4 regions of the Phytobacter diazotrophicus genome follow, and region 2 is predicted to be linked to each of the others. Evidence: predicted binding sites of a transcription regulator. Region 2 holds the regulator's gene; each other region holds the start of a gene.
The links. The regulator Fur, encoded in region 2, represses iron uptake genes when iron is present. The targets are predictions, from matches to a motif close to ATAATAATGAGAACNACTATCAA.
Positions count from the first base shown of each region.

Region 1: a site for Fur is predicted at 1,801-1,823, ahead of fes (enterochelin esterase). Genes of this name have one in related genera too.
Region 3: a site for Fur is predicted at 1,403-1,425, ahead of efeU (iron uptake transporter permease EfeU). Genes of this name have one in related genera too.
Region 4: a site for Fur is predicted at 2,154-2,176, ahead of ACS0RQ_RS04105 (TonB-dependent siderophore receptor). Genes of this name have one in related genera too.

Region 1 is NZ_CM125428.1:4,109,140-4,112,349, forward strand. It holds gene entF (enterobactin non-ribosomal peptide synthetase EntF) at 1-289, opposite strand, end outside; gene ACS0RQ_RS20075 (MbtH family protein) at 300-503, opposite strand; gene fes (enterochelin esterase) at 528-1,748, opposite strand; gene ACS0RQ_RS20085 (TonB-dependent siderophore receptor) at 2,000-3,210, shown strand, end outside.
Region 2 is NZ_CM125428.1:4,005,794-4,009,003, reverse strand. It holds gene chiP (chitoporin ChiP) at 1-514, shown strand, start outside; gene chiQ (ChiQ/YbfN family lipoprotein) at 532-867, shown strand; gene fur (ferric iron uptake transcriptional regulator) at 965-1,417, opposite strand; gene fldA (flavodoxin FldA) at 1,707-2,237, opposite strand; gene ybfE (LexA regulated protein) at 2,387-2,680, opposite strand; gene ybfF (esterase) at 2,812-3,210, opposite strand, start outside.
Region 3 is NZ_CM125428.1:3,531,904-3,535,113, reverse strand. It holds gene ACS0RQ_RS17215 (NupC/NupG family nucleoside CNT transporter) at 19-1,203, opposite strand; gene efeU (iron uptake transporter permease EfeU) at 1,481-2,314, shown strand; gene efeO (iron uptake system protein EfeO) at 2,368-3,210, shown strand, end outside.
Region 4 is NZ_CM125428.1:845,448-848,657, forward strand. It holds gene ACS0RQ_RS04105 (TonB-dependent siderophore receptor) at 1-2,060, opposite strand, end outside; tRNA gene ACS0RQ_RS04110 (tRNA-Phe) at 2,530-2,605, opposite strand; gene ACS0RQ_RS04115 (DUF554 domain-containing protein) at 2,711-3,210, opposite strand, start outside.

The sequences.
Region 1 (3,210 bases), 100 kb from region 2:
CGGCCGCATGCGGGTCGGCATGATGGCGAACATCAATAATCTGCGGCAGGGCAAACACGCTATCATCGTCCAGTTGCTGCCAGACCTCGCCATTGTCTTCTGTAAAGCGCATACGCAAAGTATCAGCCTGGGCCAGGCCTTCTTTGATGGCCTTCGCCAGTAGCGGTGCGTCCAGTTCGCCGTCCAGCTCCACATAATGGGCCACGCTCCAGGCATTGGGCAGCGTGGAGAGTTTTTCTGCCATCCAGATCCCCGGCTGCGCGGCCACGAGGGGTAAACGTGTGGTCATTCGCGTCTCCTTAGCAGGCGTGATGCGCCGGGGTTAAACTCTGCCAGTTGGCGTTGAGCCAGGCGTTACACACCTCCTGCGAGGCGGGCTGGCATACCACGCGCCAGCCTTGCGGAAGCGCGCACTGCTGTGGCCACAGGCTGAACTGCTGCTGCGCGTTTTGCAGAATAAAAAATTGCCCTTGCTGATTATCGAAGGGATTGCTGCATTCCATACCAGGCTCCTGTCGTAATTGCGCTTATTGCGCCGCGCGTGTCAAAGGTTGCCAGAGGGTCATCAGCCCTGCGGTCAGCCCGCCGCGCCAGCAAAGCGCATCATGTCCGCCGTCAACCTGACGCCAGAAAACCGTCTGCTGTGTGTGTTGTAATTGGGTATAAAGGGCCTGATTAGCCCGGAAAATAATCGGCTCGCGTACCCCGGCTTCCAGCACAATACGCAGCCCGTGAGCTGAGAGTTCGCCGCGTTTGAGTTGTTCGATAAGCAGGCCATCCTGCTGGCCGTCGCGCGTTGGCCACCAAAAGGAGCCCGACTGACTCAGCACGCAGCCAAAACGCTGCGGCCAGTGCAAGGCGGCATAGAGCGCTGACAAACCGCCAAAACTCTGCCCGGCCACCACCGTGCGGCCAGCGTCATCGCTAAAGGGAGTTATCGCCTGCACTTGCGGTAATAATTCCTGCTGAATCGCCAGCCAGAAATCGGGATTACAGGGCAACTCCTGGCTGCGGTGGGTGGTATCAATTACATCGATGAGCAGATAGACGGCAGGCGGCAATAAACCCTGTTCGGTAAGGGCTGCCAACGCGGGCCAGACAGGCATGCTTTCGGCCCAAAACTGACCGTCGAGCAGTATCGCCAGCGGGCGCTCAGCGCTCGGGTCATCGCCGGTGGCGTAAACCCACACGCGGCGATGGTTATTCAGGCGTTGGCTATGCCAGCTCATCACCGTCGCCGGGCTGTATACGGCATCAGGCCGATCCCAACCGGGCTGATGCGGAGCACCGGGCATCGCCAACGGCGATACGGGATGGCCTCGCCCGCCACGCCAGCAATGCGGGTTAAGCGGATCGGCAATCGCGCGTGGCAGCAGTTTGCGCCAGCCTTCGCGCAGTGCCATACGATCCGGCTGCAATTGGGCAAACACCTGCGGCGAGAAGTCGTCAGCGCGATCGGAGGGGATCAGGCAATAGCTTCCGCGCCACCCTGCTTCCAGTTGCGTTTGCCAGCACCAGACATCCGTTCCGGGAATGCGCGCCAGCGACTGCGGCGTCGCCTGCTGATGGTGGTCAGTGACGCCAGTGATATAGATCCAGACATGGGTAGTGCTGGAGGTGTTTTCGGTACCCGCCGGGTCGCGCCACCAGAAGGTAACCTGATAATTTCCATCACTTTCCAGACACCATTCTGGCCCCGTTTTTGCCTTCCACCAGGCCTCGCTTCCCGCTATCAATGCCAACGCCATAACCTCACATTCACTGTGGAAATTTTTGCTTGCAGATTAACAATTATTGATAATATTATTGATAACTATTTTCATTTGCAATAGCGTATTGTCGCGCTTTGGCGAGCGCGTCTTTCATAATCACAATGCCATCTTTTGCGGATTTTCTCAGGATGAGCCCCCTTCGCAAATGAATGGCAATGGCGTGCCGTGTTTCTTACCCGTCTGGGGATGGATCGCGCGGGAATACGGCAAGAAAAGCAGGAAAAACAATGAAAAACAAAATGCGTTCCCTGACCTTATTGGTCAATCTGGGAATTTACGGCGTGGCTTTACCCGCTTTCGCGGCAGAGACGACGACCAACGAGACAGCCAGTAATGATGACACCATTGTGGTTACCGCCGCGCAGCAAAATCTGCAGGCGCCAGGGGTATCAACCATTACCGCTGATGAGATCCGCAAAAACCCACCCGCACGTGACGTTTCCGAAATCATCCGCACCATGCCCGGCGTTAACCTGACGGGTAACTCTACCAGCGGTCAACGTGGTAACAACCGCCAGATTGATATCCGTGGGATGGGGCCGGAAAACACCCTTATCCTGGTCGACGGAAAACCGGTCACCAGCCGTAACTCTGTTCGTCAGGGTTGGCGCGGTGAGCGTGATACTCGTGGCGATACCAGTTGGGTACCGGCCGACATGATTGAACGTATTGAGGTTATTCGTGGCCCGGCCGCTGCGCGTTATGGCAATGGTGCTGCGGGGGGGGTGGTGAATATCATCACCAAAAAATCGACCGATCAGGCATGGCACGGTTCGTGGAACAGTTATTTCAACGCACCGGAGCACAAAGATGAAGGCGCGACTAAACGTACCGACTTTAGCCTGAGCGGCCCGCTGGGCGGCGATTTCAGCTTCCGTCTGTACGGTAACCTGAATAAAACGCAGGCCGATGCCTGGGACATTAACCAGGATCACCAGTCTGAACGTACCGGTATCTACTCCAACACTATGGCCGCAGGGCGTGAAGGGGTGGAGAACAAAGATATAAACGGCGTCGTGCGTTGGGATTTCGCGCCGCGACAAGCGCTGGAGTTCCAGGCCGGTTACAGCCGCCAGGGGAACCTCTACGCGGGCGACACCCAGAACACCAACAACGACAGCAGCACCAACAACTACGTGAAGGAAAACTACGGCAAGGAGACCAACCGCCTCTATCGCCAGAACTATTCCATCAACTGGACGGGCGGCTGGGATAACGGTGTGACCACCAATAACTGGGCACAGTATGAGCACACCCGCAACTCGCGTCTCGGCGAAGGGCTGGCGGGCGGGCTGGAAGGCCTGTTCAACAGTAACCATTTCTCAGATATCGATCTGGCAGACGTGATGCTGCACAGCGAAGTGAGCGTGCCGTTTGACCTGCTGATCAACCAGAACCTGACCGTCGGTACCGAATGGAACCAGCAGCGGATGAAGGA
Region 2 (3,210 bases):
CACTTTTGGCTATACGATCGGCCCTGTGGATTTACGCCTGGAAGGGACCTGGGTCAAAGCTGATGGCCGTCAGGGCTATTTCAACTCACGTATGACGCCGCAGTATGGATCTTCCAACGGTCGCCTGGATATCTGGTGGGATAACCGCTCCGACTTTAACGCCCATAATGAGAAATCCGTCTTTGCTGGCGCTATGTATGACCTGAAAGGCTGGAACCTGCCGGGGTGGGCGGTCGGTGCATCGTATGTATATGGCTGGGATGCCAAACCGTCCAATGTCTCCTCTGGCGATAAATATTACGATGCGGGAAATTCCATCAAAGAGTCGGCGTACAGCCTTGACCTGCTTTACACGGTGCAGGAAGGGATGGCAAAAGGCACCTTATTCAAGCTGCATTTCACCCAATATGATAACCATTCCAATATCCCGAGTTGGGGCGGTGGATATAACAACATCTTCCAGGACGAACGTGACGTGAAGTTTATCGTCATTGCGCCCCTGAATATTTTCTAATGCGAGGGAATGCCATGATGACGAAACCGATATTGCTAGCCCTGATGACGCTGGGGCTTGCCGCCTGTGTGCAACAGCCGCAGGCACCAAAGGAAGATGCGCGATTAAAAGAGGCTTATAGCGCCTGTATTACTACGGCAGAAGGTTCTCCGGAAAAAACAGCGGCGTGCAGAAGTGTGCTGGATGTCCTGCGCAAAGAGAAAGCGCACCAGCAATTTGCGCAGGAGGAGAGCGTGCGCACCCTGGATTATCAGCAGTGTCTTGAAGCGACGCATACCGGAAACGGGCAGGCGGTAAAATCCCGCTGTGACCAGATCTGGCAGGAGATACGCCACCATAACACGGTAAATTAACCGTCTGAAAGGGCCCGCTTCGGCGGGCTTTTTCGTGTGGTGAAAGCAGAAAATAAAAAAGCCAACCCGGAGGTTGGCTTTATAACGATGCGGGTGATTATTTATCAGCCGCTTCGTGCGCGTTTTCATCAGTACGGCAGTCACCTTCGGCGCAGTGGCCATACAGGTAGAGACTGTGGTTCGTCAGACGAATACCATGCTTAGATGCGATTTCACGCTGACGCGCTTCAATAGAGTCATCGCTGAACTCGATCACTTTGCCGCAATCCAGGCAAATTAAGTGGTCGTGGTGATGCTGCTGCGTCAGTTCGAAGACGGATTTACCGCCTTCAAAATTATGGCGGGTCACAATCCCGGCATCGTCGAACTGGTTAAGTACACGGTACACCGTGGCCAGCCCAATCTCTTCGCCCATGTCGATCAGGCGCTTATATAGATCTTCCGCACTGACATGATGGTTCTCCGGCTCCTGAAGCACTTCCAGGATTTTTAACCGAGGAAGCGTGACTTTCAGGCCGGCCTTCTTTAATGCGGTATTGTTGTCAGTCATGCGGAATCTGTCCTGTTGCTAAACGATTCACTTCCCGTCGGGAAGCTACAAGGAATGCACCTGGGATAATGCGTCTCATTATAGAACTGCCATGCCTGAATGAAAACTGCAAGTCCTCAAGTAAAGTAAGCTTATAAAACGTGGTAGCGTCTACAAAGTCCTTTGGGCTAGCCGTTTTAATCAGGGGCCATTGTACAGCGCTGGAGAAAAAAGTTAAAAAATTGTAGCAATTATTTCCATCGCTTTTATCTATTAATCCGGCGCAACCAGCAGGTTGCGCCAAACATCATCAGGCATTGAGGATGTCGTTCAGGTGAAGTTCTTCAGAAATCTGTTTTACCCATTTGTCGACGCGGCCAGCGGTCAGTTCAGGCTGACGGTCTTCGTCAATGGCAAGGCCAACGAAGTGGTTGTCGTCTGCCAGACCTTTTGACGCTTCAAAATGGTAACCTTCGGTCGGCCAGTGGCCTACGATAGTTGCGCCGCGCGGTTCAATAATGTCGCGAATGGTGCCCAGCGCGTCACAGAAGTACTCTGCGTAGTCTTCCTGATCGCCACAGCCAAACAGAGCAACCAGTTTGCCGTTAAAATCGATATCTTCCAGCGTCGGGAAAAAGTCATCCCAGTCACACTGTGCTTCACCATAATACCAGGTCGGAATGCCAAGCAGCAGGATGTCGTAACCTTCCAGATCCTCTTTGCTGCTTTTAGCAATGTCATGCACATCGGCAACATCTTTACCAAGTTGAGCCTGGATCATCTTTGCGATGTTTTCGGTATTACCGGTATCGCTGCCGAAAAAAATGCCTGTGATTGCCATGAGTAAAATAACCTCTTGAAACTTAATGATATGGTGGTGGCGATTGGCCCACGGATAAGGGCAATCATAGCAGATCAGAGAAGCACGCGGAAACTGCAATCACGCAAGACTGCACTCTGTGCAACATGAAAGTGAATTTTTGCGATAATTCAGAGGATTTCCTGGTCGTTCAGCGCGTTAAGCTGAGCCAGTAACATCTCTTCAATCAATTCGCTCCGGCTCATTTCCCGCGCATCCGCCAGCGCGTTTAGCGCGTCGACAGCCTCGGCGTTGAGTTTTAATTCGACGCGTTTAAGCCCACGAACCTTGTCGCGTTTAAGCTGATTGCGCTTATTGATGCGCAATTGCTCGTCGCGAGAGAGCGGATTGGTTTTAGGACGTCCCGGGCGACGTTCATTCGCGAACAGATCTAATGTCGTGCGGTCCGTTTGTTCTTTAGCCATGATTTAAGAATACTACGGGAAGTACAAGCAATCGGGTCATAGCCCGGGCTGATTAGCGCGCCATCATACATCAGCGATGCGGACACGCCAACGACCGGGCGCTTTCAGGCAACCGGTCGCCGGGTTTTTAATCAGTTTGTCTTTTCAGCGAGATAACGGCGGATGGCGCGCAGAACCGCTTCTGGCTTTTCTGCATGCACCCAGTGCCCGGCACCGGCAATGACATGCGCGCGCGCCTGCGGGAACTGTTGCAGCAGTTCGTCGCGATACTGTTCGGTAACATAGGACGAATTGCCGCCAGGGATAAAGAGAGCAGGGTGGTTCCAGGCGGGCACTGTTTCCCAGCCCACTATATGGGGGTACTGATCCCACAACGCGGGCACATTGAAGCGCCATTTGCCATCGACAAACGACTTGAGCAGGAACTGTATCACCCCTTCTTCATTTATATGCTCACGCATGACGGCGGTGGCCTGCTGGCGCGTCGTGACACCGGCATCGGTTACCGCATTGATGGCAGAAAAGATCTC
Region 3 (3,210 bases), 470 kb from region 2:
TGAAGCCCGCCGTGAGGATTAAAGTACAACGCCTGCAAAAGCGGCGGAAAGCAGGCTTACCAGCGTTGCACCATAGACCAGGCGCAAACCGAAGCGTGACACGACATTCCCCTGCTGCTCGTTAAGCCCTTTAATGGCGCCCGCCACGATGCCGATTGAGGCGAAGTTGGCGAACGACACCAGGAAGACGGAGAGGATCCCAAGCCCGCGCGGCGTCATTTCAGCGGCAACTTTCTGCAGTTCGATCATCGCCACAAACTCGTTAGCCACCAGTTTGGTCGCCATAATGCTGCCCGCATGCAGGGCATCCGAAAGCGGAATGCCGACCAGCCACGCCAGCGGATAGAACACATAACCAAGAATTTGCTGGAAGCTGATGCCAAACAGGGCAGAGAAGAGAGCATTGACCGCGCTAATCAGGGCAATAAAACCAATCAGCATGGCCAGGATAATCATCGCCACTTTGAAACCGGCCAGAATATATTCCCCCAGCATCTCAAAGAAACTTTGTGATTCGTGGAGTTTTTCCAGCTTAATTTCCGGTTCGGCTTCCGGGCGCGTCGGGTTAATGACTGACAGGATAATAAAGGTGCTGAACATATTAAGGATTAACGCCGCCACCACATATTTTGCATCCAGCATCGTCATATAGGCGCCGACAATCGACAGCGATACCGTCGACATCGCGGTTGCGGCCATAGTGAACAGACGACGTGAGGACAGGTCGGCCAGAATCCCTTTGTAGGCAATGAAGTTTTCCGACTGGCCAAGGATCAGCGAGCTGACTGCGTTAAACGACTCCAGCTTGCCCATGCCGTTGAGTTTTGACAGCAGTGTGCCGATAAGGCGAATAAAAATCGGCAGAATACGCCAGTGCTGCAAAATACCGATCAGCGCGGAAATAAAAACGATAGGGCACAGAACGCCGAGGAAAATAAACGCCAGCCCTTTTTCACTCATCCCGCCAAAGACAAAACCGGTGCCTTCACCTGCAAATTTGAGCAGTGTTTCAAAAAAGCCAGAGACATATTTAATAAGCGTCTGTCCGCTTTGCGCATGCAAAAAGAACCATGCCAGCGCCAGTTCAATAACCACTAATTGCAGAATAAAGCGCACGCGAACTTTGCGGCGGTCAAAGCTGGTGAGCCATGCCAGAGCCAGAATGACGACCAGCGCCAGCAGAAAATGTAGGAAGTTGATCATGTCGAAAATTGTGCAGGTAATTGGGGCGCTCATTTAGCCACAGCCCGTATACTCAGTAAACAAAAAGTTAATGATTTGTAAGCTAACTTTTTGCCATATACCTTCTGATTCTGCATAACAGCCGTTTCGATTAGCCTTAGCCAGCTATCCGGTTACATCCTTTCATTATTCAGATTAATTTTCGCTTGAGTTTCTTTTTTCCGTAATGATAATCACTATCAAAGAAATTTACTTTTCTTTTCAGCAATTGACCATTGATGACAGCAGAGGCGTCCGCATGTTTGTTCCATTTCTCATTATGTTACGTGAAGGCCTCGAAGCGGCACTGATCGTAAGTTTGATTGCCAGTTACCTTAAGCGCACTCAGCGCGGACGCTGGATTGGCGTGATGTGGATAGGCGTATTCCTCGCCGCGGCGCTATGTCTGGCGCTCGGCATCATCATTAACGAAACCACCGGTGAGTTCCCGCAGAAAGAGCAGGAGCTGTTTGAAGGTATTGTCGCGGTGATTGCCGTGGTGATCCTGACATGGATGGTCTTCTGGATGCGCAAAGTCTCCCGCAACGTCAAAGTGCAACTGGAGCAGGCGGTAGATAACGCCCTCGCCAGCCGAAACAACCATGGCTGGGCGCTGATCATGATGGTCTTCTTCGCCGTGGCGCGCGAAGGGCTGGAATCGGTCTTCTTTCTGCTGGCGGCCTTCCAGCAAGATGTGGGGATCTGGCCGCCTGTGGGCGCGGTGCTTGGGCTGGTTACTGCCGTGGTACTCGGCTTCCTGCTCTACTGGGGCGGCATTCGTCTGAACCTTGGTGCGTTCTTCAAATGGACCAGCCTGTTTATTTTGCTGGTTGCGGCAGGTCTGGCGGCAGGGGCGATTCGCGCCTTTCATGAGGCCGGACTGTGGAACCACTTCCAGGATGTGGCGTTCGATCTGAGTAACGTGCTGACTACGCACTCCCTGACGGGCACGCTGCTGGAAGGTATTTTCGGCTATCAGGAGACACCGAGCGTCAGCGAAGTTGGCGTCTGGTTCCTCTACTTAATTCCTGCGCTGGTGCTGTATGTCATGCCATCGCGCTCAGGCTCGCAGCCTTCCAGAGCTGCACAATAATCGCTGTACCGGGTGAATTATAGTTACAACATACTTTAAGAAGGGAAGGGGTCATGGCAATTCATTTTCGTCGTAGTGCGTTACAGGCAGGGATCGCAACGCTGCTTTCTTGCGCGTTTGCTGCCCATGCAGCGGATGTCCCTCAGGTAAAAGTGACCGTCACGGACAAGCAGTGTGAGCCGATGAATCTGACGGTAAACGCGGGTAAAACGCAGTTCCTCATCGTCAACCAGAGTCAGAAGGCGCTGGAGTGGGAAATCCTCAAAGGGGTGCTGGTGGTTGAAGAGCGCGAAAACATTGCGCCGGGCTTTAGCCAGAAGCTGACCGCTAACCTGCAGCCGGGTGAATATGACATGACCTGCGGCCTGCTTACCAACCCGAAAGGCAAACTCATCGTTAAAGGCCAGGCGACGGCGGATGCGGCAAAAAGCGAAGCGCTGCTGAGCCTTGGCACTGCTATCACCGACTATAAAGCCTACGTGACGGCCGAGACAGCCGAACTGGTCAAAGGGACAAAAGCCTTTACCGATGCGGTGAAAGCGGGCGATATCGAAAAAGCGAAATCGCTGTATGCGCCGACGCGCCAGCACTATGAGCGTATTGAACCGATTGCTGAGCTGTTCTCCGACCTGGACGGCAGTATTGATGCCCGCGAAGATGACTACGAGAAGAAGGCGGACGATCCGAAATTCACCGGTTTCCACCGTCTGGAAAAAGCCCTGTTTGGCGACAACTCGGTGAAAGGCATGGACACCTATGCTGACCAGCTCTACACCGACGTGCAGGATCTGCAAAAACGCATCAGCGAGCTGGCTTTCCCGCCGTCAAAAGTGGTGGGTGGCGCTGCGGGTCTGATTGAAGAGGTCGCAGCGACCAAAATCAGCGGTGAAGAAGAC
Region 4 (3,210 bases), 2.5 Mb from region 2:
TCCAGCAGGTTTTCGACGCTAAAGCTCAGCTTGCCCACGGGCAGTACATAGCTGCCTAACAGGTCAACGGTGTTATAGCCATCGATGTGCTTCCCGGCTTCGTCAGAGAGATCAAAGGTCTGGGTACTTTGCAGACGCAGTGTCCAGTCGCCCGGCGCCCAGGTGACCCATGCGCTCATTTTCGACGGGCTTGCACTGTCGACCGTCAGCTTTTGCCATTTCCCGTCAACGCGGGTTTGCGATTTAATGGCGTTAAAGTTCGCGCCGGTGCTCCACTCGCTATCAGTAAAGAAGTAATCCACCTGGCCTTCAACACCATAAATACGACGCTGGTCATCTTCAATATTGATGGTCATGTCGGTTTTATTGATGTTGATGGTTTTGTCAGAAAGCGAGTAGTAACCGGCAATTTGGGTGCGCAGATTATCCCCGGTAAAACGCCAGCCCAGTTCATACGCATCGACTTTGATACCGTCGAGTTTTGAGTCGTTGACGTTCACGCTGTTGACCAGACGATAGTGTCCATTACTCAACTGGTAGGTGCCGGAGCCGTAGTATTTCGCCAGATCCGGGATCTCAAAGCCTTGTGAGAAGTTAAACCACAACTGCTGGCGATCCGTCAGATGGCCCAGAATGCCTGCGTTAAACAGCAGGTTGTTGTAATCGGTTTTCCCGCCCGGCACCGCGTCTGCTGAGGTGGCTCTGCCTGTGGCAATCGCCTGCTGCTGCGCGTAACCAATAAAGTCATCGACCCGGTTTTCTGTGTATTGATAGCGCACGCCGCCGCTCAGGGTGATAGCGGAGATGTCGTAGCTACTTTGCAGGAAAGGGGCGAGGTTGGTGATGCTGTAACCCGGATAACGCCCGACGTTCCAGGCGTTGTCCAGCTTCATGCCACCGCTGGCCGCCGCTTTGTTAAGGTCGAAAAATTGCTGGTTGGCGTCGAAAGTTTCATGTTCGGCATCCACGCCCCATGTCAGGGTTAAATCCTCCAATGGCTTGCTGTTGATGGTCAGCTTGCCGCCGTAGAAATCGGTCTTTTGCTGCGATGCGCCAATACTGGTCACCCGGCCGCCGGAGAGGGTAGGGAAGGGGTAGAACGTCAGGCTTTCATCACGGTAGTAAATCTGTGCGAGCAGGTCCTGGCCCCAGAAATCGGTGTTGGAATATTGCAGGTTGATCAGGTGGCGCTCGGTGCCCGGAATGCGGTCGGAGTCGAGGTTGTTTTTGTTATACGCATTGCCAGAACCGGTTACCGCCGAGAAGTTCTCGCCGAGGTACAGGCCGTGCTTACCGTCGGATTCACTTTTGTAATACTGAGTGGTGAGCTGCAACTGCTGATGAGCGTCGATATTCAGCGTACCGGTACCCATGACATCCAGGCGGTCTGAGTACTGCAGGCCGGTCTGGGTGTTATCAATATTGACCTCGTTGCCTTTGCCATCATACCAACCGCCAAAGCGCTGATACGCCACCGACAGGCGTCCGGATGCATTGTCGTTGCCGCCGCTGACCGCCGCCGCGACGTTTTCGTCATTATCGTTATGGCTGTTAAAGCCCGTCTTCATGCCAGTCTGAAACTCGACTTCTGTTTCCGGCTGGCCTTTTTTAGTCACGATATTGATCAAACCACCGGTACTGCCGCCGCCATAGAGGGAGGTTGCGCCGGAGATAACTTCAATACGGGCGATATTAAATGGATCGATTGAATCCAACTGGCGGCTGTCGCTGCGCGAGGAGTTTAAACGTACCCCGTCGACCATCACCATCATCGAACGACCACGCATATTCATACCGTAGTTGGTGCGTCCCTGGCTGCTGACATCCATACCGGGAATCAACTGCGCCAGCACCTCTTTAAACTCTTTACCGCCCTGAACCTGCTGTTCAATTTCTGCCTGTTCAATGACCCAGGTGGTCTGCGCCATGTCGGTAATGCTGTGATTCGCACGGCTGGCGGCCACCACCAGTGTCTCTTCTTTTTGACCTTCAGCTGCGGCATTAGCATTTAACATCATCAGTAAACAAGGACTTAACGTCCAAAAGTAACGAGGTTTCATTATTGTGGTAATCCTGATTAATCCAAAGGTACGGCGGCGTTGATTCTCCCGTGCCGCAAGCGCATCACCTCAGTGGTGATAGTGATTATCAAGATGATATGAATTATCGTTACCATGTAAACAGTTTATGTTAAAAAATATTTCTCTAATGGCATGATTTTTATGTGGTTTATGGTGCGGGAATGGGATGTTGGCGGGTCTTTAGAGTTCAAGGGGGGATACTCCCCCTCACACCGATTTTCTGCCTGAAGGAGAAGGGGAAACCAAAAGCAAAAACCCAGCCATAGGCTGGGTTCTCTGAATAAGTGGTGCCCGGACCCGGACTAACGCCGGAGGCGTTGAACAGCGCGCGTGTCGCGCTGGCCCCGAAGGGGTGAGCCGCTTGCGGCGAATAATCGAACGGAGTTCGATGGAGAGTCCGGTTGCAGAAAAGCAAAAACCCAGCCATAGGCTGGGTTCTCTGAATAAGTGGTGCCCGGACTCGGAATCGAACCAAGGACACGGGGATTTTCAATCCCCTGCTCTACCGACTGAGCTATCCGGGCAACGGGGCGCATTAAACCCGATCCGCCTCGCCTCGTCAACGAAATTTCTTCAAATCGTTGCAGACTGCACAATCTATCACCACTTTGCTGATGATGCACGCGAACTCAGGCAAAAAAAGTGGTCCACAGGGCAGAGAGCGGCATCGCAAGTGCCAGTGCAGGCAGCATATTCGCCACCGCAAACATCTTAATTCCACAAATCCTTAGGCCCGTAGCCAGCAATAGCACGCCGCCTACGGCAGTGAAATCACCCATCATCGCGGGTGTGGTCAAAGGTAAAATAAGCGTGGCGCAGGTAGCGAGCGTCAGTTGAATAATAAGCATCGGTACGGAGATGAACGCGACGGCAAAACCTAACGAAGTCGCGAATATCACCGCCGTGAAAAAATCGAGAAATGCTTTGGCAATCAGCAGGCTTGGGTCACCGGTCATCCCCTCACGCATGGCGCCGAAAATCCCGGTACCACTGGCGCAAAACAAAATGATAATCGCCACCAGGCTTTGGATAAACGATTCGTGAGCATCCAGCGCATGGCTTGCTGAACGGCGCTTTTGCACTAATTTACGTAAACCGTTCACCGCGCCGCTGATACCGCGCTCCACAT